3 linked regions of the Pontibacter liquoris genome follow. The protein of the gene in region 1 interacts with the protein of each later gene in a pairwise test. Links are inferred from orthologs where the notes say so. Each region holds a gene or a part of one and is shown on either strand. Other genes may lie near its edges.

What was found.
Region 2: the proteins of dnaE (region 1) and LWL52_RS00620 interact in binary tests that used the Escherichia coli proteins (3 or more experiments, as listed by UniProt). The link is inferred for Pontibacter liquoris from one-to-one orthologs.
Region 3: the proteins of dnaE (region 1) and LWL52_RS14420 interact in binary tests that used the Escherichia coli proteins (3 or more experiments, as listed by UniProt). The link is inferred for Pontibacter liquoris from one-to-one orthologs.

What each region holds. Positions count from the first base shown.
Region 1 is NZ_JALEBG010000003.1:340,555-351,939, forward strand. What follows is about bases 2,719-6,860. They hold dnaE (DNA polymerase III subunit alpha), read left to right. Parts: upstream 2,719-3,036; coding sequence 3,037-6,660; downstream 6,661-6,860. Also shown: LWL52_RS18455 (LysM peptidoglycan-binding domain-containing protein), read left to right, coding at 1-1,130; LWL52_RS18460 (MFS transporter), read right to left, coding at 1,250-2,590; LWL52_RS18470 (REP-associated tyrosine transposase), read left to right, coding at 7,023-7,553; trxA (thioredoxin), read left to right, coding at 8,281-8,607; LWL52_RS18480 (DUF421 domain-containing protein), read right to left, coding at 8,681-9,175; LWL52_RS18485 (DUF5329 family protein), read left to right, coding at 9,326-9,730; LWL52_RS18490 (OmpA/MotB family protein), read left to right, coding at 10,184-10,912; LWL52_RS18495 (DUF6141 family protein), read right to left, coding at 11,123-11,385. UniProt on the Escherichia coli protein: DNA polymerase III is a complex, multichain enzyme responsible for most of the replicative synthesis in bacteria. This DNA polymerase also exhibits 3' to 5' exonuclease activity. The alpha chain is the DNA polymerase catalytic subunit.
Region 2 is NZ_JALEBG010000001.1:145,490-155,691, forward strand. What follows is about bases 4,854-7,812. They hold LWL52_RS00620 (DNA polymerase III subunit gamma/tau), read right to left. Parts: upstream 7,318-7,812; coding sequence 5,389-7,317; downstream 4,854-5,388. Other genes in these bases: cfa (cyclopropane fatty acyl phospholipid synthase), read right to left, coding at 7,484-7,812. Also shown: LWL52_RS00600 (NADP-dependent isocitrate dehydrogenase), read left to right, coding at 1-17; LWL52_RS00605 (endonuclease domain-containing protein), read right to left, coding at 138-515; LWL52_RS00610 (NmrA family NAD(P)-binding protein), read left to right, coding at 735-1,652; LWL52_RS00615 (M16 family metallopeptidase), read right to left, coding at 1,759-4,719; more of cfa, read right to left, coding at 7,813-8,605; LWL52_RS00630 (catalase), read right to left, coding at 8,893-10,202. UniProt on the Escherichia coli protein: Part of the beta sliding clamp loading complex, which hydrolyzes ATP to load the beta clamp onto primed DNA to form the DNA replication pre-initiation complex.
Region 3 is NZ_JALEBG010000002.1:236,033-246,184, forward strand. What follows is about bases 3,863-6,771. They hold LWL52_RS14420 (methionine aminotransferase), read left to right. Parts: upstream 3,863-4,697; coding sequence 4,698-5,846; downstream 5,847-6,771. Other genes in these bases: LWL52_RS14410 (hypothetical protein), read left to right, coding at 3,863-3,866; LWL52_RS14415 (uracil-DNA glycosylase family protein), read left to right, coding at 4,058-4,639; LWL52_RS14425 (amidohydrolase), read left to right, coding at 5,960-6,730. In the rest of the region: LWL52_RS14395 (PAS domain-containing sensor histidine kinase), read left to right, coding at 1-1,912; LWL52_RS14400 (response regulator), read left to right, coding at 1,916-2,326; LWL52_RS14405 (hypothetical protein), read left to right, coding at 2,498-3,283; more of LWL52_RS14410, read left to right, coding at 3,441-3,862; LWL52_RS14430 (hypothetical protein), read right to left, coding at 7,374-7,775; LWL52_RS14435 (T9SS type A sorting domain-containing protein), read right to left, coding at 7,772-9,994. UniProt on the Escherichia coli protein: Shows aminotransferase activity with methionine and histidine as substrates, and to a lesser extent also with phenylalanine.

The sequences.
Region 1 (11,385 bases):
CCAGCAGCAGCACGCCACAAAACCAGCCTGCGGCGGTCACACCGGAGCATAAACCAAAGGAGAGTATCTTTACCCGGTTCTTTAACAGCCTGAAGGGCGGCAGAAAACACGCTGAAACGGCTGAGGCTACACCAGCCACACCTACGCATGCTCCGGTTAAAGTAGCCGCTCCAACGGCTGCAAAACAGGCAAACCCCATTACGCAGGAGAACGAGCAGGAGGAAGCCGATACGGTAGCCGTGCAGCAAGAGGCCATTCCTGCCGCTGAACCTACCCCCTCGGTGTTATACCCTGCGTCATCCAAAGCAACCGCTGACACTTTAATGCAGCAGGAAGAAGACTGGGCCGTGGATACGGTGAACTGGCCTGTTAAAACAACGCCTGCCACGACCGGAAATGCCGTAGAACCGGCAGCAGAAAGCACGGCAACAGACACGATCTTTAAAGAACCGGCGCCTAAAGCTGCCACACCTGCCAAGCCACGCTCAACGCCCAAGGCAGCAGCACCTGCCAAAGCGCCCGCGGCAACTGCCAGACCAGAGGAAACTGCGGTGAAAAGCCAGCCAGCGGCCAAACCAACCCGCCACGTAGTAAAGCAGGGCGAAACGCTCTACAGCATTTCCAGGATGTATGCCGTAACTGTAAATGATATTACGCGCTGGAACAACCTGGGCGAGGAACCGCTGAAGATGGGCCAGGAACTCCTGATTGCCGAGCCCCTGACAACGCCTGCCCAAACCGAAGCACCTGAAACAAGTGCTGCTCCGGCAAAAGCAACCAATGGTGTGCATACCGTAGCCCCGCACGAAACGCTTTACCAGATCTCTAAAATGTATAACGTTACGCTGGAGGAGCTGCGGGCGTGGAACAGCTTAAGTGACATCGCCATCAAACCCGGCCAGCAACTGCAGGTTGTAGCGCCCGCTGTGCCTGCTAAAGCCAGCGAGCCGGCACCTGCTGCCAAAAGCACTTTCAGCGGAAACAGTACCTACCATACCGTAGCCCCTGGCGAAAGTATGTACCAGATCTCCCGCCAGTATGGCGTTACCATCAAGGATATTATGGAGTGGAACAACAAGAGCGACTTTGCAGTAAGCGCCGGCGAGAAACTGCTCATCAAGAAAAAGTAAGGTGCTGCTTGCCACCAAATGGCAGGTATAAAGTATAACACACGAATAAAGCCGGTTGAGAAACCGGCTTTATTCGTTTAGGTGCCTTACTGTTGAGAACGGAACATAGCGGGTGTCTGTCACGGAGAGGCTTCTTCGCCGGGCCCGGATAGGTTGGTGGCTACCTGCAGCCCGGTGGCAATCTCAGGCATGATGCCCAGGCGGCGGTAAATAGGGTATACCATTTCCCGCAGACGGCTTAGCTGCAGGGCAAACGGGATAATGGAAAGTATTACCAGTATGCCGCTGCCCAGCAAGGTATGCACCACCCCGTATCTGTCGGCAAAGGCACCGGCCAGCAAGCTCCCGAAAGGCGCCATTCCCATAAAGGCCATTGCATAAAAGCTCATTACACGCCCCCGCTTGTCATCATCCACAATGGTTTGCAGAATGGTATTGCAGGAGGCCATCTGCACGATCATCCCAAAGCCTGTAACCAGCATAAACAGCAGCGAGAGCCACATCACGCGGGAAACGGAAAAAGCCACTAGTCCCAAACCAAACAGCAGAGCCGCCACTACAATGACTTTGCCCAGGCCCATGGCAGATTTACGCGGCGCCAGGAACAGGGCCCCGCCCAGCGCCCCGATGCCCGTTGCGCCCATCAAAAGGCCCAGCGTACTGGCATCGCCTCCCAGTATGTCGCGGGCGTATACCGGCATGAGCACCGTAAACGGCATGCCTAGCAAACTCATGCTGGCTACCACCAGAATAATGGCCCGAATGGGTGCAAAGCTGAATGTATAGTGAAAGCCTTCCTTCATCTGCTGCCATACTTTGTGCTCCTGCAACCTGCGTTCGTAGGGTTTGAGGTGGATAAAGAGCAACGAGCCGATCACGGCGATATAACTCAGGGCATTGATCAGAAAGCAGGCACCCTCCCCTACTGCAGCAATCACCAGGCCGGCCACCGAAGGGCCCACCAGGCGCGCGACATTGAACATGGAAGAATTGAGCGCAATGGCATTGCTGAGATCCTCCCGCTCCTCTACCAGTTCGATCACAAAGGCCTGCCGGGTAGCGGTATCAAAGGCATTTACAAGGCCCATAAACACGCTGAGCGCCATAATATGCCATACCTGAACCGTGTTGGTAAGCACCAGCGCCGCCACAATACTTGCCTGCAACATAAATAAGGCCTGGGTGATAAGGAGGATCTTGTGCCTGTCAAACCGGTCGGAGTAAACGCCTGCAAAGGGTCCGAGCAGGAAAGAGGGTACCAGGCTACAGAAACTGACCATGCCCAGCAGAAAGGCCGAGTCGGTGAGGCGGTATACCAGCCAGCTCATGGCAATGCGCTCCATCCAGGTACCGATCAGCGAAATCCCTTGCCCCAGAAAAAATAACCGGTAATTCTTGTGCCGCAGGGCCCGGAACATACCGGCCAGTTTACTTTTTACTTCAATTTCCGCTTCTGCCATAGTCTTCATTAAAATGGAGCATTGCTTCCTGTCTACGTACTTCCGTGGCCTGCGCGTTATACTTTCCGGAAAGCAAAGCACGCTTTTTACCACCGGTGAGAGCTTTCTGGGTTCGTGCCTGCCCCATCCCAGGCCCCCGGCACGGCACCAAGAAGTTTCTGAAGGATAAGCTTTTATCTGAAAGCTTATGCTGTATGCGCTCTGCAAATGAAGAACCAGCAGCCCGGACTTACAGCTGAGCGGCAGGTTATACTTTAAAAGTATGGGCGGGCAATGGAGATTATTTCCGCAGCTTTTTTGTTAGTAAGTCTGTTGGTAAATGGGTCGCTTTTGGTTTGGGTAGCCGCCCTATTTTGCGTACTTTTAACATCCCGGAAATGGCCTCCAAGTATAGTATTTCTCTTATCCAAAAGCCATTCGTAATTCTTAATTTGTAATTCTCTCAAATGCCTGTTTTTTCGCATTTACATACCCATACGCAGTACTCGCTCCTCGACGGCCAGGCCAGCATCGGCGCGCTCATGAAAAAGGCGCAGGCCGATGGCATGCCCGCAGTAGCCATGACAGACCACGGCAACATGTTTGCCGCTTTCAACTTCGTGGCCGAAGCCAACAAGTATAACGTGAAGCCGATCGTGGGCTGCGAGTTTTACCTGGTGAAAGACCGCCACCTGAAAACCTTTACCAAGGAGCAAAAGGACGTGCGCCACCACCAGCTGCTGCTGGCCAAAGACCAGGAGGGTTACCAGAACCTGGCCAAACTGTGCTCGCTATCTTACATCGAGGGCATTTACAGCAAGTGGCCGCGCATCGACAAGGAACTGCTGCAGAAGTATAGCAAAGGCCTGATCGCGACCAGCTGCTGCATCGGGGCCGAGCTGCCGCAGGCCATCCTCTGGAAAGGCGAAGCCGAAGCCGAAGAGCTGCTGAAGTGGTGGCTCGATCTGTTTGGCGAGGATTACTACATCGAGCTGCAGCGCCACGGCCTGCAGAACATCGACGGCACCGGCAAAAGCCAGGAAGACGTGAACCAGGTGCTGCTCAAGTTCGCCCACAAGTATAACATCAAGGTGATCTGCACCAACGACTCGCACTACGTGGATCAGGACGACTGGAACGCTCACGATATTCTGCTGTGCGTGAACACCGGCGAAGACCAGAGCACCCCGGTAGGTGATTTTGCCACTAAATATTACCGTTTCCTGTCGGATGACCAGAAAGTGATCTACGACACCGTGGACAACGTGCGCAGCAAGTATGGCCATCAATCCAATGTGCGCCAGATGCTTAACCGCATCGACGAGGCTGGTCCGAAAACACGTTTTGGTTTCCCCAACGACCAGTTCTACTTCAAGACGCAGGCCGAGATGAACCAGCTCTTCCTGGACGTGCCGCAGGCGGTAGATAACACCAACGAGATCGTAGACAAGATCACGCCGCCCAAACTAAAACGTGACATCCTGCTGCCCAACTTCCCGATCCCGGCAGAGCATGCCAATGCCGATGCCTTCCTGCGCCACCTGACGTATGTAGGGGCCAAAAAACGCTATATCGATATCACACCTGAGATAGAGGAGCGCCTGGATTACGAGCTGCGCATTATCGAAACGATGGGCTTTGCCGGGTACTTCCTCATCGTGCAGGATTTCATCAACAAGGGCCGCGACATGGGCGTGGCTGTTGGGCCGGGCCGTGGGTCGGCAGCTGGTTCAGCGGTGGCGTACTGCGTGGGCATCACCAACATCGACCCAATCAAGTATAGCCTGCTGTTCGAGCGCTTCCTGAATCCGGAGCGTGTGTCGATGCCCGATATTGATATTGACTTTGACGACGTGAACCGCCAGCGCGTGATCGATTACGTGGTGGACAAGTATGGCAAAACGCAGGTAGCCCAGATCATCACCTTCGGTACGATGGCAGCTAAATCGTCGATCAAAGATGTAGCGCGCTCTACCTCCCTGCCGCTGGCCGAGGCCAACGAACTGGCCAAAATGGTACCGGAAACCCCGGGCACCACGCTGGCTAAGGCTTTTATGGAGAACCTGGAGCTGGCCGCCATCCGTGAAGGCACCGATGCCCGGGCTGCCGTGCTGAAACTGGCCGAAAAGCTGGAAGGCTCGGTGCGTAACACAGGTATCCATGCCGCCGGCGTGATCATTGCCCCGGATGATATCACCAATTACATCCCGGTTTCTACCTCCAAAGATTCGGACCTGCTGGTAACGCAGTTCGACGGCAAGGTGATCGAGAGCGCGGGCATGCTGAAGATGGACTTCCTGGGCCTCAAAACCCTCACCATCATCAAAGATGCCATCGAGCTGATCGAGAAAAACCACGGTGTAAAGATCGACATTGACGAGATTCCGATAGACGACGAGAAAACGTTCCAGCTCTACCAGCGCGGCGATACCATCGGCACGTTCCAGTTCGAGTCCGAAGGCATGCGCATGTACTTAAAAGACCTGCAGCCAACCAACATCGAAGACCTGATCGCGATGAACGCCTTGTACCGCCCGGGCCCAATGCAGTTCATTCCGAACTTCATCAACCGCAAGCACGGCCGCGAAGAGGTAGAATACCCGCACGAACTGCTCAAACCCATTCTGGAGTACTCCTACGGCATTATGGTGTACCAGGAGCAGATCATGCAGACGGCCCAGATCCTGGCCGGCTACTCGCTGGGCGGCGCCGATTTGCTGCGCCGCGCCATGGGTAAAAAGGACATGAAAAAGATGGCCGAGGAGCGTGAGAAGTTCATTGCCGGTGCTGCCGAGATCCATAAGATCCCGCCCAAGAAAGCCTCCGAGGTGTTCGACGTGATGGAGAAGTTTGCCCAGTACGGCTTTAACCGCTCCCACTCGGCTGCCTATTCGGTGGTGGCTTACCAGACCGGCTACCTCAAGGCCCACTACCCAGCCGAATACATGGCTGCCGTGCTCACTAACAACATGAACGACATAAAGAAGGTGACGTTCTTTATTGAGGAGGCGCGCAAGCAGGGCGTACAGGTGCTGGGACCGGACGTGAACGAATCGCTTTTGAAATTTAACGTCAACGAGCAGGGCCACATTCGTTTTGGCCTGGCGGCGATAAAAGGAACCGGCGAATCGGCGGTGGATGCCATCATCTCGGAAAGAGAAAAGAACGGCATGTACCAGGATATTTTCGATTTTGCCAAGCGCGTGAATTTGCGGGCCGTGAACAAGAAGACCTTTGAAAGTATGGCTTTGGCCGGCGCCTTTGACTCCTGGGGGCTCTACCACCGCGCGCAGCTGATCGAAGTGCCCGAGGGCGAAAGTATGCCTCTGCTGGAGAAGGCCGTGCGCTATGGCAACAACTACCAGGCAGAGCAGCAGGCTGCGCAGCAGTCGTTGTTTGGGGGCGGTGCGGCCGTATCGGCGCCCATGCCCAAAATACCCGAAGTACCCGTATGGACGCAGGCCGAAATGCTGCGCCGCGAAAAAGAAGTAGTCGGTTTCTACATGTCGGGCCACCCGCTCGACCAGTTCAAACTCGAGATCGACTCTTACTGCACCTGCTCGCTGGACCGCATCGAAGAGTATAAGAACCGCGATGTGAATGTAGCCGGCATGGTGGCGGAAGTAGTATTGCGCACCGCCAAGAACGGTAATCCGTTTGCCCTGTTCTCTATCGAGGATTATGACTCGACGATGCAGATGGCGCTGTTCGGGGAAGATTACGTGAAGTTTTCGCCCTACCTGAAAACGGGTTTATACCTGTTTATCCGGGGCAAAGTGCAGCTGCGCTACAAAACCGAGGACCAGTGGGAGCTGAAGCCCACCAACATCCAGCTGCTCGGCGACATTACTGATAAAATGGCACAGGGCGTACAGCTCAACATCAACCTGCAGCACTTTAACCAGGGATTGGCCGAGGCACTGGAAGGCGCCATTATTGCCTGCCCGGGCCACAAACGCCTGGAAATCACCTTGCATGTGCCCGAAGAGAAACTGGCCCTGCCGATGTACTCGCGCAAGTATAGGATCGATCCGAAACTGTTTCTGAGTTCGATCAAGGAACTGGGACTGGGCGAATGTAAGCTGATTTGAAGATGTGAGGATGTGGAGATGAGGCAATATGAGGGTTTGGAAGTGAAATCTTTAGCTCCTTCAAGTATAAAAGAGGTATGCTGCTGCGGCAGCATACCTCTTTTGCTTCCGGCTTCTGAAACGCTTTTTCATACTTCTCTATTGCTATTGCTCTTTCGGACTTCTCAGTCCGAAAGCCATCTGCCGGGGATTTCTTAATCCCCGCATCCCAACAAACGCGGATTAGGAAATCCGCTTAAGGGTTAGTTCCAAATTAAGAAATCCGAAACAGCTTGATTAAGAAATCCGGAACAGTTAAACAGCAGATTGCAACAGCAAAGTAAAGTATAAAGTATAGCTGCTTTATTGGATTCAAAAACAGAATTGTACCCGGCGGTTTATACTTTCTGACCATGACGGTAGTGGATTGGGTGGATGTGTTTACGCGCCCAGTGTACAAGCACATCATAGTGGAGGCGCTGAGATTTTGCCAGGAGCATAAAGGACTAAAGTTGTATGCCTGGTGCCTCATGAGCAACCACCTGCACCTAATCGCCTCCACAGCAGAGGAACATAAGAGCTTATCTGATATTCTGCGCGATTTCAAAGGTTATACTAGCCGTAAAATCGTGGCTTGCATACAGGAAGAGCCGGAAAGCAGAAGGCAATGGCTACTGCACCGCTTCGAATTCAACGCGCATCTCAACCCAAAAGTGCGGCACTACAAAGTATGGCAGGACGGCAACGAAGCAAAGGAACTTATCAGCAATGCTTTCATGGACCAGAAGCTAAATTATATACATGAAAACCCGGTGCGTGCTGAAATAGTAGAAGAGCCTGAGTATTACAGGTATAGCTCCGCTGCAAATTATGCTGGTTTTCAGGGCTTGCTAGAAATTGAGTTTATGGATTGAATGTTTTGCAACTTCTACTAAATGCAATTTTGATTACCCGCTCTTTCATACTTCCGCTCTTTCGGACATCCTTGTCCCAGTATTCCCATTAACGCGGATTAAGAAATCAGAAACAACTTCTCACACAACTGCATACGCACATAGCTACAAAGCAGAATAGGTTGCCATATGCACTTTTGACGATTTTTTGTTTGAGCGTTCAGCGAGTGGGGGTAGGGGGCCCCTTTAGACAAAATCGTCTTGATTCTTTTGCCTACTTTTCTCTTATCGAGGGCCCCTACCCCCATCAAGGAGAAAAGTAGGGCCCAGCCGGCGAGGCGAAAAGCCTGCTTAACGCTCAGAGCTTAAAGCGAATTATAGTCTATGCTTCGCCTGAAAACTACTAAAATCATAATTTGAAACAAGACAAAGCTTCTAGCCAAGTACAAGTTAAATCCTGAGTTTTCCCAAACCAAGATACTAGCAAACGCTTGCGCCAGCAAAGGCTGGTACCGAGTGCTACATCACTTTTTCACCCTCACCCTTGCATCTGAAACTTTTATTCATAACATTTGTTTATACAAATAAAACACACCTTCCCGGTGTTTTCTATCGTAAGTATAAACGAACAGTTTAAGCGGGCTGCCAGACAGCTTGTCAGGTAGCCGGGAAATGGGCAGATATTTGTCTAGCTTACATTTGTTATTAATTTTATAGCACAGAATTCAACCAACAAACCATTAAAGTTATGGCTAACAAAGCAATAGAAATCACAGACGCGAATTTTGATGAGATCATCAATTCAGATAAACCCGTATTGGTAGACTTTTGGGCCGAGTGGTGCGGTCCGTGCCGTATGGTAGGCCCGATCGTGGAAGAGCTGGCCGGCGAGTATGAAGGCAAAGTTGTGATCGGTAAAGTAGACGTAGACGCTAACCCGCAAACTTCTGCCAAGTTCGGTATCCGCAGCATCCCAACGCTGTTGGTGTTCAAAGGCGGACAGGTAGTAGACAAGCAAGTAGGCGCTGTGCCTAAAAACGTGCTGTCGCAGAAACTCGAAGCCCAAATGGCCTAAGTTACACTAGAAATTGTACATACAACGAGGCCTCTCCTGTAAGGGAGAGGCCTCGTTGTATTATGCAGGTCTCCTAACTTTTTTTGATAATGCTGATATCGCCGCTACGTTCCAGGTATGCGGTCTGAATGTCCTCTACATTTAGAACACCCTTTTTGCGCATGGCTTCCTCCAGGTCATTGTCCGTCAAGCTATTTTCCTTCAGCTTCTTTTCCAGCACCTGCCCTTCTTTTACCAGCAGCACTGGTGTTCCCTTTATCAGATCGCCGAATGGCCCGGATGTATTATAAGCGATGTAAGCCATAAGCCTGTGCAGCAGCACCAGTACCAAAGTGGCACACAGGGTAGGCCAGCAAGGGGAATTGCCGGTAATAGCGCGGCTCAGGATGGAGCCATAGATAATGCCCAGCACAATATCAAAAGCCGTATTCTTGCCGAATATGCGCTGGTTTCCGAGCTGGATGATGACCAGCGCTACGATAAACACAACCACCGCCCGCAGCGACATCTGCCACCACGTTAAGGTAGATTCATCTAAGCCCAGCGCCGTATCAAAAAGGTCCGCCATACTTATCCAGAACGCGCCCGCTGGCAGCAAAGTTATGGCTACTTTGCCGGCATTTGCCCCTTACAATAGCATTTTGATTGAACTTAAGTACCCGAAAGTTGGTAAGGGAGTAAGAATGTCTGAAGCTTTGTTAAACTAACCCTTAAAACTATGTTACGTTGTATGATGGCAGGTGCAGCCCTGCTACTTGCCCTGGCGACACTAAACCCTACACAGGCGCAGCAAAGCGCAAACCATACTTCTGAAAGTACCGGAGACAGCGCCAGCCTGTCAGAAAGCCAGAAAGTGCAACAGCTCATCAACTGCGTGCGCAACATGAAGGAGGCGACCTTTATCCGCAACGGCAGCAGTTATACTTGCCAGCAGGCCGCCGACCATCTGCAGGCCAAATGGGAAAAGCACCAGCAGGAAGTGAAAACAGCCACTAACTTTATAGATGCGCTTGCCTCTAAATCGGGTATGTCGGGCAAACCGTACCAGATCCGTTTTGCCGATGGCAGGACTGTAAACTGCTCCGAAGTGCTGCACCAGGAACTGGCCAAAATGAAACAGTAGCAAACCGAACGCCCCAGGCCTGGCACTGGCTAAACGCCTGACAGTTGCAGCCGTCGCTTACCTGATAAGTTACCTAAAGCGCGTGCCCCACAGAAACTGTTTTCTGTGAGGCACGCGCTTTTATACTTGGTTCCCTCCAAATCCCATGTCTCTGCGCTGGTTCAGGCAGGCAGGGTGTTTCATGCTTATCTTTATAACAAGGGTTTATCCGGAAGCTGAACTGAAGTATGGCACCGAAGCAGCGCAACCGGGGGCAAAAGCCTGTGAATTAAAATATTACGAAATATATATTATTTATACAATATTCTAACATCCGCTACGTTTAGGAGCAAACCTTCTGATTTAGGGCTGCATTTTAAGCGCATTTTGTAGTTTGAAGCACAATCTTTTAGCATATTTGTAAATCGTAATATTTACCTTAATCCAATATCCACAACAAATCAATTAACACCCATGAAATTCAACTTCTTCAAAGCATCCCTGTCCTTGTTGCTGTGCACTACGCTGATGGCGTCTTGCGTATCTTCTAAAAAGTACGAAGACCTGAAAGCCAGCAAAGATGCCCTTCAGGCGGAACAAGCTGCCTCTAAGCAAAAAGTAGACGAACTTTCTGCCAGCTTAAAAGAGCGCGAGCAAAAACTTGCTGATATGGAGCGCCAGATGAACGAGCAGAGCAAGGCGTTAAGTAACCTGAAGAATGAAATCAATGCATCGCTGAAAGACTTTAACCAAGGCGACCTGCATGTAGAGATCAGAGATGGTAAGGTTTATGTTTCTTTGTCTGATAAGTTGTTGTTTGCTACTGGTAGCACCAAAGTAAACCCAACCGGCCAGAAAGCCCTGAACCAACTGGTAGACGTGCTGAAGAAAAACCAGGAAGTGGGTATCATGGTAGAAGGCCACACAGATGACGTGGAAGTATTGCCAGGTACAAAGAAAATTGCTGACAACTGGGATCTGAGCGTATTGCGTGCTACAGAGATCACACGTTTGTTAACGCAGAAAGGCTTAACTCCTGACCGAGTAACTCCTTCAGGCCGTGCTTACTACCAGCCAGCTGACACAGGCCGTACAGCAGCCGCTAAAGCGAAGAACCGTCGTACAGAGATCATCCTGACGCCAGATCTGACTGAGGTTTACAAAGTATTGGGTATCCAGGCGCAGGCCCAGGCTCAAAACTAATTTCTGACGTTAGCTAGCAGACGCTAGAAACGTTAACATCATAATAGAAAGGCCGCCAGCGTTATCGTTGGCGGCCTTTTTTGTCTGTACCACAGCAGAAAGTATACCTGCTTAGCGGGCTTGCTTTACAGCAGGATTCTAAGACACAGCGCTTTCGCTAAGGATCTCATTTGCTGCGGTATAGTTGCTACCTCCTTTGTTGTGCAGCCCTTATACCTTTTGCCGGGCTAACGTGATCGCTTTAAACAGCTCGTCAGCCCGTTGGGAGCCGATAAGCAGGGGCTTGCGGTTGTAGAAGTATAATTTTACGCCCCGGTTACCATATACATTGTAGGCTTTGCCGTTAAACGTCCAACGGATGCCCCAACCGCCATATTCGCCAATGGGGTTGTAGGTGACCTGTTCATACTCGCGCAGCTCATGCAGCGGCACCGTTACCGGCTTTAAATGGAAGGGCCAGAACCGTACCTGCA
Region 2 (10,202 bases), on another replicon or contig:
TTCTGGCTGAGTTCTAGGAGAAAAGTATAAAATATAAAAGCAAAGGCTGCCTGAGAGATCGGGCAGCCTTTTTTGTTGGGTTCCCATTGGTGTATTTGGTGCAGAAATTCTCCCCTTGAGGGGAGTTAGAGGGGTGTTTACAGCTGCGAACTTATACTTCTTATACAATGTCCCAGTTCGCGAAGCACATTATCCATTCTTTTCTTTACTTCTAAATCATCAATCCTGACGAAACATATACCATGCTTTTCTAACTCCTGCTGCCTTTTTTTATCATATCCGACTTTATGTGCATGACTGTTCCCATCAATCTCTATGGCTAAGCCTAACTCATGGCTGTAAAAATCAACAATATAGTTTAACATCGGTACCTGCCGGTGAAACTGAAAGCCAAGCAACTTTCTGTCTTTTATTTCCTGCCATAGCAGCACTTCTGAAAGCGTGCTGTTGTTTCTAAGCTCTCGTGCTTTTAATCGTAAGTCCGGTCGATAAGGGATAATTTTGTTTCGCTTCATAGAGATGCTTGTGATGTATTTTCTCCTATTCCTCTCATACGATTACACCCCTCTAACTCCCCTCAAGGGGAGAATTTCTGCACCGCTCTTTTAGAGTTGTAATCCGAAAGTATGGAAACATAGCTTTAAAAGCCACAAGTTGCGCTGGCGCTAAACTTAGGGCATAACCTGCAACCTTTCCTCCAATAGCCTGTTACAAACCAAAATAACCGGGCAGCTATGGAAAACAACAATACGTCAGCGGTACATGCTCCAACTATAGTGCTGGCAGGAGCTACGGGGCATCTGGGCGGGCTAATTGCCAGAGCGCTGCTGGAAAGAGGGGCTCGTGTGCGGGTGCTGGTTCGTAGCAACAGCAGCAGCGGAAAAGTGGATGCATTGCGCAAAGCAGGCGCCACTATCTGTGAAGTAGATTTCCATAATGCTGCTGAACTGGCTAGGGCCTGTGAGGGCGCAACCTGTGTGATTTCTGCGCTGTCGGGGCTGCATTATGTTATGGTGGGGATACAAAGCTTGTTGCTAAACGCTGCCGTGGCGGCTGGGGTACCCCGTTTTATACCTTCCGATTTTGCCATTGATTTCACCAAACTACCCTATGGTCATAACCGCAACCTGGACTTCAGGAAAGAGTTCAAGGAGCGTTTGGATAAAGCCCCTATCGCTGCAACCTCCATACTGAACGGCATGTTCACGGATCTGCTCACTGGCCAAGCGCCCGTTATTCTCTTCCCCCTAAAACGCGTGCTATACTATGGTGATCCTACCCAACTGATGGATTTTACGACCATCCAAAATACTGCCGATTATACTGCCGCCGCGGCTCTTGACCCAACTACACCGCGTTACCTGCGCATTGCCGGCGATGTGCTTAGCGCTCATGGTTTAAAAGAGGCTGCCAGCAATGCTACCGGAGATGACTTTAAATTGTTTCGGGTTGGTGGTTTGGGCTTACTCAATGCTATCATTAAGATCACAAAAACAGTTACACCCAACAATAACGAAGTCTTTCCGGCCTGGCAGGGCATGCAGTATATGCGCGATATGTTCAGCGGATTGCCAAAGCTAGAGCCATTAGATAACAACCGCTATCCGGAAATAAAGTGGACAGGTGTAGCCGAAGTGCTGGAGAAGCGGTAGAAGCGAACTTAACAAGTATAACTATAAACCAAAAGCGGCAGCCATACTTTGGCTGCCGCTTTTGGTTCTGGTCTAACGTCTAAATACTAGCGTCTAACGTCTGTTCTTAATACCCAAACAACTCCGTTAAGCTCAGCTGCTTCACTTTGCCATACTTGGCCAACTCTTTAAAGTTCAGCTTGTCTTTAGAGCCGATCACCAGGATGGCCTGTGGCTGGGCTTTGATATACTTCTGCTGGAACTCCTTCATCTGGTCAAACGTCATGGTGTTGGCGCTCTGGTATACATCCTGGCGGATGTCGTAGGTGAGACCCAGCTTTTTAGCCCGCTCGTAGTCGAATAAAATGTTGGACTTGGTGATGCGCTCGGTAGAAATGCTGTTGCGCAGGGAGGCGCGGGCGTTCTCGAAGTTAGCATCAGCCAGCGGCATATCCGTTAGCAGCGTCTGCATGCCCGCCATGGCCTCCGACAGTTTATCGGCCTGTGCCCCAATGTAGGAGAGCAGGTAGTTGGCGCGGCCTTGCTTTGTAGCCGGGCTGTAGAACGAGTAAGTAGAGTAAGCCAAAGCTTTGGACTCACGCAAATCCTGGAACACAATGCCGCCCATGTACTCGTTGTAGAGTCGCACCACCGGCACAATGTCCTTGGTATACGGCACCGACTTACTCAAAAACAGCATTTCGGCCTGCACCATGTTGTAGTCGGCCCAGTACACGGTAGGCTGTTTAAAGTCGATCTCGGCGAATATCTTTTCGGCAGGCACCGGTTTCAGGGTGGCAGGCACCAGGTGCTCCTGGTTCAGTACGGTCGTCAGGTTGTCGGTTTCACGTGGACCATAGTATAGCACGCGGTGCTGGTAAGTAGGAATACTTTTGATGATGCTCACCAGTTCCTGCGGCTTCACCGCGTTCAGCTGCTTTTCTGACAGCACCGTTGTGAACGGATTTTTAGGGCCATACTTGGCGTAGTTCACCATGGCCTGCTGCAGGATCACGCCTTTGTTCTTCTTGGCATCCTGGCGTGCTTTCAGCGTGCCTGCCACCATGTCGTTGAGGGCCTGCTGGTCCGGTTTGGGGTTTGCCAGTACGCTTTCAAACAGCGTCAGGCCTTTTTCAAAGTTCTCATCCAGCCCTGTCAGGCTTACATACACCTGGTCGCCGGAAGTGAACACGTCAAAGGAGGTGCCCAGCTGGAAAAACTGTTTCTGCAGCTCCTCGGCGCTATACTTGTCAGTGCCCAGGTACTTGAGGTAATTCACGGCCATGCCCAGCTTCGGGTCGTTGTTGGTGCCCATATCCAGGATGTAGTAAAGCTGGAAGAGGCCGTTATCCTTGTTTTTGGTATACAGCAGCGGAATGTTTTGCTTCAGTTTTGTTTCGGTGATGTCCTTTTTGTAGTCTACAAACACCGGCTGCAGCGGCTGTACGTTGGCCTCTTTGGCCATAAAGGCCTTGTAATAGTCAGATTGCGCGTCGCGGTTTACAGCTACCGGTGTAATGGCGGGCTTGTCTACCTTTTCGGCGTTCGGATCTTTGCCGGTGCGCTTATACACCAGCACATAGTTGTTGGTAAAGTACTTGTTGGCCACATCCACCACTTCCTGTTTGGTGATGGTGCCGAACTCGGCCTCGCGCCCCACAAATTTCTTCCACGGCATATCGTAGATAAAAGCAGTTACAAAGGCATCGGCCCGGTTGCTGTTATCTTCGTAGGCTTTCATGGTGCTGATCTTGTCGTTGTTCACCACCGCCGTGATGAGCGACTCCTCAAACGCGCCTTTCTTAATCAGATCGAGTTGTTGCAGCAGCAGGTCGCGCACCTGGTCCAGCGACTGGCCCTGGCGCGGCATGCCCGTCATCCGGAACGTGCCATAGTCGTGCATCGGGGTGTCATAAGCGTAGGCATTGAGGACCTTCTGCTGCTGGTTCAGGTTCAGGTCTACCAGGCCGGCAGAGCCATTGTAAAGCAGGTTGCTGATCATCTCTACTACTAGCGCCTCGCGGCTGTTTATACCCGGCGTGCGGTAAGCAATCGAGACGTTCTCGGCATCCGGGCCCAGCACTTCCTTCACGATCGGCTGCTGAATAGGCTTTTCCTGGGCTACGTTAAAGGTCGGCACCGGCTTTTTCGGAATGGCACCCCAGTACTTGTCGATCAGGCGAATGGTCTGGTCAAAGTCGATGTCGCCGGACATGGCAATGGCCATGTTGTTGGGCACATAGTAAGTGTCAAAGAAATGCCGGATCTCAGTGATAGACGGATTTTTGAGGTGCTCGATGGTACCGATGGTGGTCTGGGTGCCATACTGGTGCGTCGGGAAAAGCTCCTTATTGATCACCTCGGCCACTTTGCGGCCGTCGCTGTCGAGGGTGCGGTTTTTCTCTTCATACACAGCCTCCAGTTCGGTGTGGAACAGGCGCGGCACCATTTCCTGAAAGCGGTCGGCTTCCTCGGCTACCCAGGGCTCCAGCTGGTTACTCGGAATATCATTCACATACACGGTCTGGTCTACCCAGGTATAGGCGTTGGTGCCTTTGGCGCCCATGTTGGTGGTGAGCTTGTCGTACTCGTTGGCAATGGCGTAAGTGGCGGCTACCCCCGATACGCTATCGATCTGGTGGTAGATCTTTTTGCGCAGGGCAGCATCCGAGGTCTGGCGGTATTTTTCGTACAACGCTTCGATCTTTTCGAGCTCCACTTTCTCTTTAGCCCAGTCGGCGGTGCCCAGCTTGGTGGTACCCTTAAACATAATGTGCTCCAGGTAGTGCGCCAAGCCTGTAGCATTTGCCGGGTCGTTTTTGCTACCCGCATGCACGGCCACATACGTCTGGATGCGCGGCGCCTCTTCGTAATCCGTCAGGTATACTTTCAGGCCGTTGTCCAGGGTATAAATGCGGGCGTTCAGCGGATCGCCGGGCACGGTTTCATACGTGTACTCCTTTTGCGCCGGGGCTGCAGTTGCCGTAGTTTCAGTAGCCGATTGGGTTTGGTATGCTTCCTGTTTGCATTGCGAGAACGTAACGCCCAGTGCCAGCAGCAACAGAGAAGATCCTCTTTTTATAGTCATAGTTTTTGATGATAAAGTATGACTATAAATATAAGGAAATTAACGGAAGGGTGCTAGTATAATAGTGAAGGTGATGAGGTGAAGAGTACGGAAGGCTTGCCGCACTCTGCTGGCTTTTCGCCTCGCCGGCGGGGCCCTACTTTTTTTCTTGACAAAAAAAGTAAGCAAAAAAGTCAAGACAATTCGAAACTCGCTGAACGCTCAAACATCGAATCGTCAAATGAGGGCACCTGGCAGAAGCTATACTTTGTAGCTTCTGTTGAAAAAATGAATTTATACGAGCCTTAGCACGCTGTTTTGCTTTGTTGCTGTGAGAGGATGCATTGTTGTGAATAGCTGTTCCGGATGCTTAATCCGGAACTATTCCTGAAGCGGATTTCCTAATCCGCTTTAACAGCAAAGCTGGGATTAGGAAATCCCTTGCAGAGGGCTTTCGGATTTGGAAGTCCGAAAGAGCAGGATCCTTCCCCATATTCCCCTCCTGGGAGGGGTAAGGGGTGGGTTAAGCTATAGCACAACTCCTTACAAGAGCGCAATAGCAACATCGATAATGATAGCAATATCAATATTGAGTAAGTATAAACCCGCTGCTCAAAAGACCTCGCGGCGTCTTGCAGACCCGCGAGCGTCTGATGCCTATAGCCGTTCTTTTATACTTCCTAGACCTCGCTAAAAGTCCGTATCTAGCCCGATCCGTTGCCGCAGTTCGACCAATACCGGGTATTTCTCGGATAGGTACTGAAACTTGTCCTGCGAAGTATAAAGTTTACGGCCTTCGTCCTGCACTTCCATCACCTCAGCCTTAAGTTTTATACTGCGGTTGCCGAGCTCCTTTTTCAGCTCTGCCAGCAGGGCCGGGCGCACGGTGGTGAACTGGTCCAGCATCACATGGTTCTCCAGGTGCAGGGTCAGCTCGTTCTGGTCGCTTACGTGGTACTGGCGGTTCAGGAGCGTATACTCCATCATGTTCTCCGAGCGCTTGCGGCGCAGAATGCCGTGCCATACGGTTTTCAGGCGCGCCTGGTCTACGGGTACAAACGTTCCGTAACCGGCATCCTCTTCTTCCTCCGCTACGGTTGTATCCGTTACAGCGGCCTGGGCATTCTGCAGGTCTTTCAGGCTGGGTAGCTTGCTCAGCTTTTTGGGCGGCGGCAACTGCACCCCGGCGCGCGGCGTGTGGGCACTGGGTATGGGGCTGCTGCCCGGCGGTGTTTGCGGGTTGCCCGGTGCAATGTGCGCATCCGGTGTTACATGCTGCGGCTTGGGCGCCTGCTGCAGGTCCTCGGAGGGTATGTGCGTTGGCGTATGAGGCGGCTGTAAGCCCTCCGACGGAGTGGTGCCGGGAGCATGCTGCTGCAGCTCCTCCGACGGCACATGGTTTGGCTTGTGTTGCGGCTGTAAACTGGCCGACGGAATGGCACCTGTACTTGTACCGGTAGCGGCTGGTGCCGTGGCTGCTACCTTAGCTTTTTTTGCTACTGCTCCGTCTTGTGCAAAGCTCAACGCGGCATTCAGGTGCGCCAGTTTCATCAGGCACAGCTCTACGTGCAGGCGTTGGTTTTTGCTGCTCTTGTAGTTGGTATCGCAGGTACTTACCAGGTTCAGGCCCGAGAGCAAAAACGATACAGAAGATTTCTGCGATTGCTCCGCATACTTTGCCTTGATGTTATCAGATACTTCCAGCAATTGCACGGTTGCCTGGTCTTTGCACACGAGCAAACTGCGGAAGTGCTCGCCAATGCCGATCAGGAAGTTATGGGCGTCAAAGCCATTCTTCAGAATCTCATCAAACAGCAGCAGCGAGCCCGAAAGGTTTTCCGTCAGCAAATGGTCTGTTAATCGGAAGTAGTAATCATAATCCAGGATGTGCAGGTTCTCGACTGTGGCTTTGTAGGTAACCTTGCTGCCTGAGAACGTCACCATCTGGTCGAAGATCGACAAAGCATCACGCAGGGCACCGTCCGCTTTCTGCGAGATCAGGTGCAGGGCATCGGGCTCGGCAGTTATACTTTCTTTGGTGGCGATGCTGCCCAGGTGGCGCACCATGTCTTCGATGCGGATGCGGTTAAAATCAAAGATCTGGCACCGCGACAGAATGGTCGGGATGATCTTGTGGCGCTCGGTGGTAGCAAGTATAAAGATGGCATAGGAAGGCGGCTCCTCCAGCGTTTTCAGAAACGCGTTGAAGGCCTGGTTTGAGAGCATGTGCACCTCATCTATGATGTAGATCTTATACTTGCCCGTTTGCGGTGCATAGCGAACCTGTTCCACCAGGTTACGGATGTCCTCTACCGAGTTGTTGGAGGCCGCATCGAGCTCATGGATGTTGAACGAACTGCTGGAATTAAAGCTGCGGCACGACTCACACTCGTTGCAGGCTTCTGTCTCGGGAGTGATGTTCTGGCAGTTAATGGTTTTTGCCAGAATACGGGCACAGGTGGTTTTGCCCACGCCGCGCGGTCCGCAGAAAAGGAAAGCCTGCGCCAGGTGCTTGCTGCTGATGGCGTTTTTAAGGGTATTGGTTATATGGTGCTGCCCTACCACACTGTCGAACGTGGTGGGGCGGTATTTACGCGCTGATACTACGAAATTTTCCATTACACAAAGATAATCAATCCGAAGCTGAGATGGGAGTGCTTTTTATCCAGCAGTTATCCATAGACTTATCCACGGACGCAGCCTCAGACCCTGCAACAAAGGATGGGCAGAAATGGTGGCAGCAGGTCGCGCTCAGTAAGGTTTGTGGGCAAGAAGCCCCGGGCTTTTATCTCACCGCTTCATAGCCGCCTACGATACCTTTTTTGGAAAGCACCAGTTGCCAGAGCTGGTTGTTACGGGCCCGGAATGAGCCGGCGCTGGAGAGCAGGTAGTATTTCCACATGCGGTAAAACCGGTCGCCGTACTGTTGCTGTAACTGGGGCCAACTCTGGTCGAAATTGTGGAACCAGGCCATAAGCGTATTATCATAGTATGGACCGAAGTTGTGCCAGTCTTCCACCACGAAAAGGTGCTCCATGGCTGCGCCCAGTTGTTTGATAGAAGGAATCAGGCAGTTGGGGAAAATGTAGGTGTCGGTAAACGGGTCGGCAGAGGTGCGGGAGAAGTTATTGCCGATTGTGTGGAGCAAGAACAAGCCATCCGCTTTCAGGCAGCGGGCAGCAGTTTGCATATACGTGCGGTGGTTGCGGTAGCCTACATGCTCGGCCATCCCCACCGATACCACGTGGTCAAACGTTTCGCGCACATCGCGGTAATCCTGCAACCGGATCTCTACGGGCAAGCCTTTGCAGCGCTCCCGCGCCATTGCTGCCTGCTCCTGCGATACCGTGACGCCTACTACCTGAGCGCCATACTTCTCGGCGGCAAACCGGGCAAAGCTGCCCCAGCCGCAGCCAATGTCAAGCACCCGCTTGCCGGGCTGCAGGCGTATTTTGCGGCAGATTAGGTCGAGTTTGTTTTCCTGGGCCTCGTCCAGGGTGTCGGCATTTTTCCAGTAGCCGCAGCTGTAGGTCATTCGCTTGTCCAGCATCAGTTGGTAGAGGTTGTTGCCGATGTCGTAGTGCCGCTGCGCATTGCGGGCGGCTTTGCCTTTGGCCTGCAGGTTGAGCAGTTTTGGCAGCAGCAGGCTCAGCACCGAGCGCCAGCCCAGCCGGGCCGTTTTATACAGATCCGCCCGCAGCGCCTGAAAAACGAAGGCATCCAGTTGTGCACAGTCCCACCAGCCGTCCATATACGATTCGCCCAGCCCCAGCGTGCCTTGCGTGAGCACGCGTTTGTAGAACCGCTCGTCGTGCACGTGTAAATCCCACGGACGGGAACCGTTTATCTTCACATCCGCTGTTGCTAAAATATCGGATACAGGCTGTTGCAGACGAGAGGTGCTCATAGCGCTTGGTTGAGTATAAGTGACTGGTATATAGTTGTATACTTGTATTGGCTATGAACGCTTTAGAAGTAGAAGGGTTAGGAAGATAGCGGCGTGGTAAAAACAAAGGCAGCCTCTGTAAAAAGCTGCCTTTGTGGTAAGCTCTGGTATTTATCCCTGCAAACAAGTATAAACACTGAAAACAGAAAAGGTCGCGCAAGCAGGTACGGCTTTTCCAGTGAAGACCTTATTCAATTTTATACTAATGCCATATAAGCTTCCGTACCTGATTTTGAATGGATGCCGCTTTAGTAGGGTTTTGCGGAATGAGAGTCCTGCTGGGCCTGCTGCACGCCTTCTTTGGTAGCAGTATTGCCGATCGGTCCGTCAGTGCCTGCCACTTTATCCTGGTGCATCTTCTCACGCATCTGCTTGATGCCTTCGGCCACCCGACGGCCATATTCTTCATCGGCCTGGGTAAAGTACTCCACCATTTTATCCTGGATGCGCTTGTCGCAGGCAGCCAGGGTGTTCGACAGGTTCATGATGAGCTCGTCACGCTCCCAGCCTTCGAAGTTGCGGAACGTTTCACCGGCCTGCTTAAAGTCGTTGGCCCGGTCTATCTTTTGGCGTACAAGGTTGGCTTCGTAGCGTGGTGTATAATCTTTGCCCGCTTTCTGCGCTTCTGTCAGTCCTCCCAGCACCGATGGCTCATAGTTTACGTGGGGGTTCTGCCCCTCGGCAAAATCTGTTTTGTACGCCATTTGGCCGCCGCGCTGGTTGGTCGCTACGCGGGTTCTGGGGGCGTTAATCGGCAACTGTAAATAGTTTGAGCCCACGCGGTAACGCTGGGTATCAGAATAAGAGAACGTACGGCCCTGCAGCATTTTATCGTCTGAGAACTCCAGCCCGTCTACCAGCACGCCCGTGCCGAAAGCGGCCAGTTCTACTTCGTTAAAATAATCCACGGGGTTTCTGTTCAGGGTCATTTTGCCTACCGGCAGGAAGGGGAACTGGTCTTTTGGCCAGAGTTTGGTGTCGTCGAGTGGGTCGAAATCCAGTTCCGGGTGCTCATCGTCGCTCATGATCTGCACGCAGAGTTCCCACTCCGGGTAATCGCCTTTTTCAATGGCTTCGTAGAGATCCTGGGTGGCATGGTTAAAATTCTTGCCCTGCACTTCTTCCGCTTCTTTCTGGGTCAGGTTGCGGATGCCTTGCTTCAGCGGCTCCCAATGATATTTTATCAGCACAGCCTCGCCATCCTGGTTCACCCATTTGTAGGTGTTTACGCCGGAGCCCTGCATCTGGCGGTAGTTGGCCGGAATGCCCCAAGGCGAAAAAAGGAAAGTAGCCATGTGCGTAGCTTCCGGGGTGCCGGCAAAGAAATCGAAGATCCGTTCGCCGCTCTGGATGTTGGTTACCGGGTCAGGCTTTTGCGAGTGGATCAGGTCCGGAAACTTCATGGCATCCCGGATAAAAAAGATTTTGAGGTTATTGCCTACCAGGTCCCAGTTGCCGTCTTCGGTATAGAATTTAACAGCAAAACCGCGAGGGTCGCGCAGGGTTTCGGGCGAGTGCGTGCCATGGCCTACTGTGGAGAAGCGCACAAAGACCGGCG
Region 3 (10,152 bases), on another replicon or contig:
TATCCTGGACCTGCGCAAACACCGCGCACAGGAGCAGGAACTGCAGGCCAGCACCCAGCGCTTTGAACGCGTGGCCAAAGCCACCAACGATGTTATCTGGGACTGGAACCTGCGGGACGATAGCATCTGGTGGAACGATGGCTTCCAGACCCTGTTCGGCTACCCCAAAGAAGAAACCTACACCGCTGACTCCTGGATAAGCCACCTTCACCCCGACGATGCCGAAGCGGTGAAAGCCTCGATATACAACGTAATTGATGGCGGCGAAGAAAACTGGTCTGCCGAGTACCGCTTCTGTTGCGCCGACGGCAGCACAAAGCTGGTGCTGGACAAAGGCTATGTTATCCGCCAAAAAGACGGCACCCCCGTGCGCATGGTGGGCGCTATGATAGACATAACCGAGAAAAGGCGCGCCGAACAGAAGATCCGCCAAAACAATGCCCACACCCGGCAGGTACTCGAATCGCTGCCGCTCCTGGTCTGGACCGCATCGCCGGACGGATCGCTGCAGTATTTCAGCCAGCGCTGGTACGACTATACTGGTACTACTTTTGAGCAGATAAAAGCGCAGGGGTGGTCTGCCATACTTCACCCCGATGATATGGAGCACACCGACAGGCTGTGGCGCGAGGCACTTTCGTCGGGCAAGGACCTGGTAATAGAAAACCGCTGGAAGTCGGCCCAGGGCGGCACGTACCGCTGGTTCCTGGTGCGTAGCGTGCCCATCCGCGATAGCGAGGGAAAGATCACCAGCTGGGTAGGCACCCATACCGACATTGAGGCCCAGAAGCAGATGATGCTGGCCCTGGAGGAAAGCAACCAGAAGTTCCGCTTTCTGGCCGAGTCTATTCCGCAGATGATCTGGACGGCCCTGCCCGATGGCTACCACGACTACTTTAACCGGCGCTGGACAGACTACACCCATTTATCGGTGCAGGAAGGCCGCGATATGAACTGGCTCATGATGCTCCACCCCGACGACCGGGCACGCACAAAAGAACGCTGGCAATACTCCCTCGACACCGGTGCCTTTTACGAGGCCGAGTTCCGGATAAAGAATGGCTCCAGCGATATTTACAGGTGGTTTCTGGGGCAAGCCATGCCCATGCGCGACCAACAGGGCAATATTGTAAAATGGTTTGGCTCCTGCACTGACATTGAAGACCACAAACGGGCCGAAGAAGAACTGATAGAAAAGAACCTCGAACTGGCCCACATCAACCAGGACCTGGACAGCTTTGTATACACGGCTTCGCATGATTTAAAGCTCCCGGTCATCAACATGGCTACTATCTTTGAAGAGCTGGTGGCCTCGGCCAGCTTTACCGACCCGGACGCGCACAAGATGATCGGCATGTTCAACAAATCGCTGCAGCAGCTCCATAACACCATCAACGACCTCTCGGAGGTAGTGAAGGTGCAGAAAGAGAAGACCCGCCACGTGGAACAGGTAAACCTGCAGGAGATAACCGACGAGGTATCCGTCAGCCTGCAGGATAATCGCCTGGACACAACTATTAGTGTGACCACCGATTTTACGGCCATCGCTGTGGTGCCCTTTCCCCGCGCCAGCCTGAAGAGTGTGATCTACAACCTGCTCAGCAACGCCATCAAGTATAAAGTGCCCGGACGCCTGCCGGAAGTACACTTAAGCACAGCGCTGAAAGGCGATTTCGTACAACTAAAAGTAACCGATAATGGTTTAGGAATTGACATGGCCAGGCACCAGGACAAGCTGTTCCAGATGTTTAAGCGCTTCCACAGCCATGTGAACGGCTCGGGGCTGGGGCTATACATCGTTAACAGGTTACTGGCCAACCACGGGGGGTATATTACCATTGAAAGCACCCTGAACGAGGGGACTACATTTTACTTATACTTTAAACAAAAGAAGGCCTTGCCTGCCGCATAAAATATGAAGACTGTAAACACAATTCTACTGATTGACGACGACGAAACAACCAACTATCTGAACCACCGGTTGCTCTCGCGCATGAACGTAGCACCAGACATCCGCATCGTAACCAATGGCGAAGAAGCGCTCGGGTACCTGGAAAAAGCGTATACCGGTACCGAAGATTATCCGCTTCCCGACCTGATCCTGGTAGACATCAAGATGTCGGTAATGGATGGCTTTGAGTTCCTGGAGGAGTACAGCAAGTTTCCGGAAGACAAAAAGAAAGATACCGTAATGCTGATGCTGACCTCCTCGGCCAGCTTCTATGACCTTGAAAAACTGAAAGGATTTCCGGATGTGCGGCAGCACTTTTCCAAACCCCTCACCGAAGGCGACGTGCGGGATATCCTGCACGAATACTTCAAGTAAAAAACTCTTTAAAAACCACGCGCTCAGCACCCTTCCGCCCGCCCGGAAGGGTGCTTTCTGTTTAGTCCGTTAGCGGGGCCGCTCCAACAATAGCGCCGGAACACCGTACAAATCAGTATCCGCAGCAGCGGATGTAACTATTGTAAACGTACCTAAAAAACCCCTAACGCTATGACAGACAACGCAGGAGAAAACAGCAAGATCGGTGGTGAAAACCAACGCATCGGCCAGCAATTATACAAAAAGGACCAGGAGCAACAACAGCGTTACGGCTATCGTGGCGATCATAACCAGAAGTGGGACGAAGGCAATTACTTCCACACCGGCCTCAGCACCCATGGAGCCCAGGACCGCGGCAATTACCCACAGGGTGGCAGCAGCCATACTTCCTACAACCAGGGACAAAATGCCCATCCCGGCGACCACTATGGCAGCCGCTCCGACAGCCCCTACCGCAACGAGCAATCGTTTATAAACCACGGTAACCGCGAAGGGCAAGGCAGCTATAACCAGTACGGTGGCTTTGTAAGCGGATCGCGCCCCGGCAACCTGCACGACGAGAACTCCTACCGCACCGACTCGGGGCGGGAAGGCCCCGGTACCCGCAGCCGTTACAAAGAGGATGATTACCGCTATGGCAGTGGCTCGCATAACTGGTACCGCGAAGGCCGCTACACGCCCGACGATGCCAGTACGCAGCGGCGCGACCCACGTGGCTTCTTTCAGCGCGTAAAAGACGGCTGGAACGACATCATGCACTCCGACGATCCCAACTACACCCCGCATGACTACTCCAGCCACGACCGCTTTGACCGCGAGCGCCGCGGATCGGAAGTATACCGGGACCGCAATTTTAACAGAGGATATGAAAGCGGCCCCCGCTGGGCAGATGAGTCAGACACCGGCCACGACAGGTATTCCGATGATACCGACAGAACGCAGCGCTACCGCAGGTAGTGCTGGAAAAAGGCGAATAGCCCGCAGCGCTATCCTTTAAAACAAAAGCCGGTCATTACAGCCGGCTTTTGTTTTATACCTGCACCGGCTCAAACCTCCTCCTCATCACCCCGTACAAATAAGCAATCATCCCTTGTTCCATTTAATTACGCAGCGTATGCACTACGATGAAAACGAGCCCAGGCACCCCCGCTACCGGGAGCAACCACCACAGCGACAGCGGGAGCAGCCACCGCATTATGAGGAAGATCATTTTAATGATTTCAGAAGCCGCTGGGGAGACCCTGCACCATTATTTTCCAGGAACCGAAACGAGTGGCACGAACAAAGCCACCCACCAGGAGAAGGCCGCCTGAACCGCCACGAAGAATGGCAGCACAGCCAGCCCCGGCAGGCAGGCCGCGACTGGCAGCAGGAATACAGCGACAGGCCCCGGCCCTGGCAACAGCAGGACGAATATTTCCATAACAGCAACCAGCACGCAAACGACCGCTGGCAGTACGACCATGCCATGCCTTACCCTACTTACCGCCACGAACGGCAGTTGCCACCCGACGAGTATTGGGACGACCGCTTACGCTAAGTAAACCTCCTACTTCCCGGCACGGGCTTATGCCCGTGCTTTTTTGTGCCCGGCACAGTGGTCATCACACCATTTCCCGACCCGTTTATGAAGTTACCCCGGGCGGTTTGCATTCCGGATGTTACAGCGTTTTACGCCGGCTGTTCCTTCCTTAAAGTATAGGTTGTACCTTTGCATCAGATTCTGACATAATGGAGGGACTGGAAGATTTACTGCAACAGGTGCGGGCCTGCCGTATCTGCGAAGAACACCTGCCACTGGGCCCGCGCCCGGTGCTACACGCCAGCGCTACGGCCAGGCTGCTGATTGTAGGGCAGGCGCCCGGCACCAAAGTACACGCCAGCGGCATCCCCTGGGATGACCAGAGCGGCAAGCGCCTGCGGCAATGGCTGGGCATCACGCCTGAAGTGTTTTACGATGCCTCCAAGATCGCCATCATCCCGATGGGTTTCTGCTACCCTGGCAAAGGCAAAAGCGGCGATCTGCCCCCGCGGCCCGAATGCGCCCGGCACTGGCACCAGCAACTGTTGCCCCTGTTGCCCGCCGTCGAGCTCACGCTGCTGATTGGCAAGTATGCCCAGGACTATTTCCTGCAAAAAACGGCCCACGCCACCTTAACCCAAACCGTAGCCCACTGGCCCGAGTACCTGCCGCGCTACATGCCGCTGCCGCATCCATCGCCCCGCAACCAGTTCTGGCTCCGCCACAACCCCTGGTTTGAGGCCGACGCGGTGCCGGCACTGCAGCAGCTGGTTGGAGCGCTTCTTTCGTAAACTTATACATCCTGTTTCCGTTGCAGCATAGACCCTCGCTTTCAACTTTCTATCCCGCATGATCAACTACCCCAGCAGCAAGTTACCTGATGTAGGAACAAGCATTTTTACGGTGATGTCGGCGATGGCCAACGAGCACCAGGCCATCAACCTCTCGCAGGGCTTTCCGGATTTTAACTGCCCCGAGCCGCTGATTGACCTGGTGAACAAGTATATGCGCGAAGGCTTTAACCAGTATGCACCCATGGCCGGCGTGCCAAAGCTGCGCGAAAAGATCAGCCTGAAAACCGCGCGCCTGTATGGCTACCAACCCGATCCTGACACTGAGATCACCGTAACCACCGGCGCAACCGAGGCCTTGTTTGCAGCCATTATGGCCGTAGTGAAACCGGGCGATGAAGTGGTGGTGCTGGAGCCCTGTTATGACGCGTATGCACCGGCCATCCGGCTGAGCGGCGGCTCCCCGATCTATGTGCCGCTGGCGCTACCCGATTTCCATGTGGACTGGGACCTGGTGCGCAAACGCATCTCCTCCCGCACGCGGCTACTCATCATCAACACGCCCCATAACCCCACCGGCGCGGTAATGACCAAAGCCGACCTGGAGAAACTGGCTAGCCTGACCGAGGGCACCGACATACTTGTAATAAGCGACGAAGTATACGAGCACATGGTGTTTGATGGCCAGGAGCATGTCAGCGCGCTGCAGATCGAATCGTTGCGCGCCCGCAGTTTTGTTATTTCATCGTTCGGCAAAACCTACCATACCACCGGCTGGAAAATTGGCTACGCTATTGCCCCGGCGCCGCTCACGGCCGAGCTGCGCAAAATGCACCAGTTTATCACTTTCAGTTCTGTTACGCCCCTGCAGCTGGCCATCGCCGATTTTCTTGACCACGAGGAGCATTACCTCGCATTACCGGCTTTTTACCAGCAGAAGCGCGATTACTTTCTGGCGCAGCTACAGGATGCCCGCTTCACGTTCACGCCCTCGCCGGCCACCTATTTTCAGCTGGTCAGGTATGATGCCCTAACGGATGCCTATGATGTAGACTATGCCAGGCAACTGGTGCAGCAGGCGGGCGTGGCAGCCATACCTGTTTCCGCTTTTTACCACAACAAAACAGACCACAAATACCTGCGCTTTTGCTTTGCCAAAGGCGAGGACACGTTGCGCACGGCCGCAGCGCGGCTGGTCCGGTTGTAGGTCTAATTGTTTGATTGTTGCATTTTGAATGGCTAAATTGCTAACACTATAGCCATTCAAATCCTGAAAAGCTTGGTTCTATTCATCATTCGCAATTCATAATTAAAAACAACATGGATCTTCGGGTAACGATCGTACAAACCGAACTACACTGGCAGGATGCTGCTGCAAACCGCCACATGTTCTCCGCCAGGCTGGCAGCCGCCGCGCCCGCTACCGACCTGATCGTGCTGCCCGAGATGTTTACCACCGGCTTTAGTATGAGCGCCCCGGACTTAGCCGAAGAAACAGAAGGCCCTACCCTGGCTTGGATGCGGCAGGAGGCAAAACAGCACCAGGCTGTTATAACCGGCAGCGTGATCGTGAAGGAAGGGGATAACTACTATAACCGCCTGTTTTGGGTGCGCCCCGATGGCACCTACGCTGCTTATGACAAGCGCCACCTGTTCCGGATGGCCAACGAGCACCATACTTATACGCCCGGCCAGGAGCGATTGGTAGTGGAGCTGCAGGGCTGGCAGATCTGTCCGCTGGTATGTTATGATCTGCGCTTCCCGGTGTGGAGCCGCAACACGGGCAACGCTTACGACCTGCTGCTGTATGTGGCCAACTGGCCCAAAGCGCGCAACCTGGCCTGGAGCACCCTGCTGAAAGCACGCGCCATCGAGAACGTGGCCTATGTGGTAGGCGTGAACCGGGTGGGCACCGACGGCAACGACCATCCGTATTCCGGCGATTCGGCCATTATCCATCCCAAAGGATACGCGTTACTCGAAACCACCGAAGCAGCAGGCATTCATACCTTAACACTAAACAAACAGGAGCTGGACGATTTCCGGCAGGCATTTCCCGCCCACCTGGATGCCGATGCGTTTACTTTGTAGAAAAAGTATTTTATTACCCCACACCAGCCAGTTCGGCTATAGGTTCTTTCTGAAGTATAGGCGGTGAAGTACCGGGTCTAACTACCCCTAGCCTACAGAGCTACACTCGCTAGCTTCGAACTCGCGTTCTCGCTAGTCTAAGGAGAAGAGCCTATTATGGCTGCCTGGGAAGTATAAGCGCTGTAGTTTTAGCTTCATTAGCTTGCTCACAAGATCCTTTCAGGATGACAAAAAAGAAAGAGACAAGGAGAGAAGTTTTATACTTAATACTTAAGCTGAAGTATAAACCTAAGCTATCGAGTTGATCCCAGTCCTTGGGTTGAGCGCCTCGAGAATTTCCGGTGACGAACGCTAGTGAGGCAGCCCGAGGTACGAGGGCAGGAAATGAAAGCAGCGCGATGCCCTTGTCGGGGGGGCCTGCACCCCCAGGACGAGCCCCCGCGGGCTTGGAGCGCACCAAAGCTAGAAATGAAACAAGGCAAGTATAAAACTGCGGAATACAAGTAGCTAATAAGTATGGCCTAAGTATAAAACTGAGGGAAGAACAGCCACCACCAAGTATAGCTGGAACATTATACTTGAAGAATACCCACTATTAAGCATAACCGCTTTTCTCCTGCTACCTGCCAGAACCCACTATTCTTTAACCAGATGTTTCAGTAAAGAAGCTACTGATTTCGGCCAGTGCGTCGGCTTCAGTTTCCACTTGTTTGTAAAGTACCTGGGGTCTTGCCTGCAGCATCCGCTGCAAGCGGGGATGCGGGCCCAGAAGCAACAGCAGCCGGCCTTCCTGTGGCACGAGCAGCTCCTCTATTAGCGGCATCGCTTTCCCAAACTCATTTGCCGTTGCGGCTGCTTTTACCAGCACCACGGTTTTGCCGGCCTCGTGCAGCAGCCGCAGCGCATAATGTAACAGTAATTCCGTCGAGCCGGCATCCAGGTCCAGCGTAGCTACCTCGGGCCAGGCCTGTTTTACCTGCGCCACCAGCGGTTGCCCGTAAGCAGCCCCTGCAGAAAGATCGAGAAGCAGGAACGCGCGCATCACCGGACCAGCAATTTAGCACTCACCTGTTCTCCGGATTGCGTTCGGGCACGCACCACATAAACGCCGGCCTTCAGGGCACGCAACGGAATGCTGTGGCTTTGGGTAAAGGTGCCGTGGCTGTATACCTGCCGGCCGATCACATCATACACCACTACCGTAACAGGCGCAGAAGCCCGCACACTGGCCACCTCACGCGTGCCCCGATCAGCAGGGTTGGGGTATACCTGTAGTGTGAGCCCGGCTTCCGGATCGGGAACTACGGCATTGTTTCCGGCCGTTTGCTGCAATAAGTATAAGCCACCTCCCTGCGTGCCGATAGCCAGATACAGGTTAGCATCGCCTCCCAGTGGAGCCGCCGTTATACTTAAGCCCTTGCCCAGTCGGGTGGAGTGCCGTTGTCCTGTCAGGTCATTTTCCAGCACCTTTGTTTCCGGAACAAGTATGGCTTCCAGGGCCAGGTGCCGGGTAAAATCGCGGTAGATGCTCAGGAGTCCCCGGTCATCCACAGTCAGCAGGTCAGATTGGCCGTCTCCGTCCACATCGGCCACGGCCGGACGCAGGTTCCGCAGCATCACCTCCAGGCCGATGGCGCCTACACGGCTGTTTTCCAGCGTAAATGTTGCCTGCTCAAAACTGCCGGTATTCCGGTAAAAGGCCAAGGTGCCGTTTGCTTTGCCCAGCACCAGGTCCTGGTCGCCATCCTCGTCGGCATCAAAAAAGGCCGGGGCATCGCCCGCTTCCAGCAGCATAATGTCGCGGAGGTTGGCAAAATTAAACTGCATGGGCGCACCTTTGACGCCGGCGTTCGGGAGGTAACGCAAGGCCGTTTTTCCTGTTTCTGCTTCCTGGTAGGCCAGCACCAGGTCCAGAAGCCCGTCACCATTCAGGTCTGTAAACCCGGGATTTATACTTTTAAAGTTATTGAAAGACAGGTTCAGGTAATCATCGGTTACCTGCAGAAAGGCGGGCGAAGCGGCAGAGCCAGTGTTTTTGAAGAAGCTGATAGAAGCACTGTAACGGCCGTTGCGCAGGGCGGCATAGTTACCAACAAGCAGATCCAGGTCACCGTCGGCATCCAGGTCGGCAAATGCCGGAAAAGCGCCTTCGCTCAGATCCAGCATCTGGTGCTGCAGAAAATCGTCCTGCACAAAATCAAATACCGGCTTATTCTCGGCTCCCTTGTTCTGATAAAGCCACGTGGATTGCGCCAGGTTGATATCCCTGAGATCGTGCGTGGACTGCGGCGCTACCAGCAGATCGGGAATGCCGTCGAAGGTCACGTCTTCGTAATACGCTGCCGGAAAAATGTTAAAACTGGCCGGCTTAGAAGCCGGAAAGCGGGTGTCAAAACTGCGCATGGCGGCATTGTCGCGGGTGCCCTGGTTGGGCAGCAGCACCAGGTCGTTGCACATCAGCGCCCCCATCAGCAGGTCTTTGTCGTTGTCGGCATCCAGGTCCAGCAGCAGCACCGACGAGCCGCTGTGCCCGGTATGCTGCGGGGCCGCCACCCGGCACTGGGCATTGAATGAAAAGGAATTGCAGCCCTCGCACTCGGTAATGTTTCCCCACCAGTTGGTTTGCTGCACATACTTCAGCGTGCCGCAGGGCAAGCCTTCTTCGGCCTGCATGTTGCGGTAATGCTCCAGGGTATAGCCCTGCGAAAACTCCGCCACCACTATATCCAGATCGCCATCGCCGTCCATATCGGTAATGGCAGGTATATCGCTGCTGTTCATCTGCAGGTTCACGTTGCGGCTGCCGTAGAGCAGCGTTTCTTCGGACAAGGCAAACTTAAGCTGCCCGGCCGGTGCTGCCTCCTGCCGGAACACCCGGATGCCCAGCGGGCTGCTGGTGAAAATATCGGGCTGGCCATCGCAGTCATAGTCGCGCAGCAGCACCCAGTCGTGCAGGTCGGCGGGGAAAAAGACCTCATACGCCGGTGCATAAGTATAGCGCCAGTTACCACCCTCCAGAACCGCCAGCCACGTGTATACTTTCTGCAGCATCCTATCGAAGATGAACAGGTCCGGGTGGCCGTCTTTGTTCAGGTCGATGGTGGAGAACTGGGGCGTGTTGAGGCCGCCGCTCCACGGGTCGGGAAGCGGGCCGGCGGACGTTGTGACCGGCACGTCGGTGCGCAGCCGGAACTGCAGCGAGTCCTGGGCCAGGGCAGCTGTAGCCGCCCAGCAGACCAATAACAAAGTATAGATGTTCTTCATAGTTTGCCCGGGCGGCAACGTTTCTTCCTTACAGCCCCAGATTTTGCACGATGGAAACAGGCAGCGCTGTCGCTTTTCGGGATTTGCGTGTATATTGCCACTGCGCCGGCAGCGCCTGGTGTATACCTGGGTTGCCTACACAAAAGCATCTGATTAAG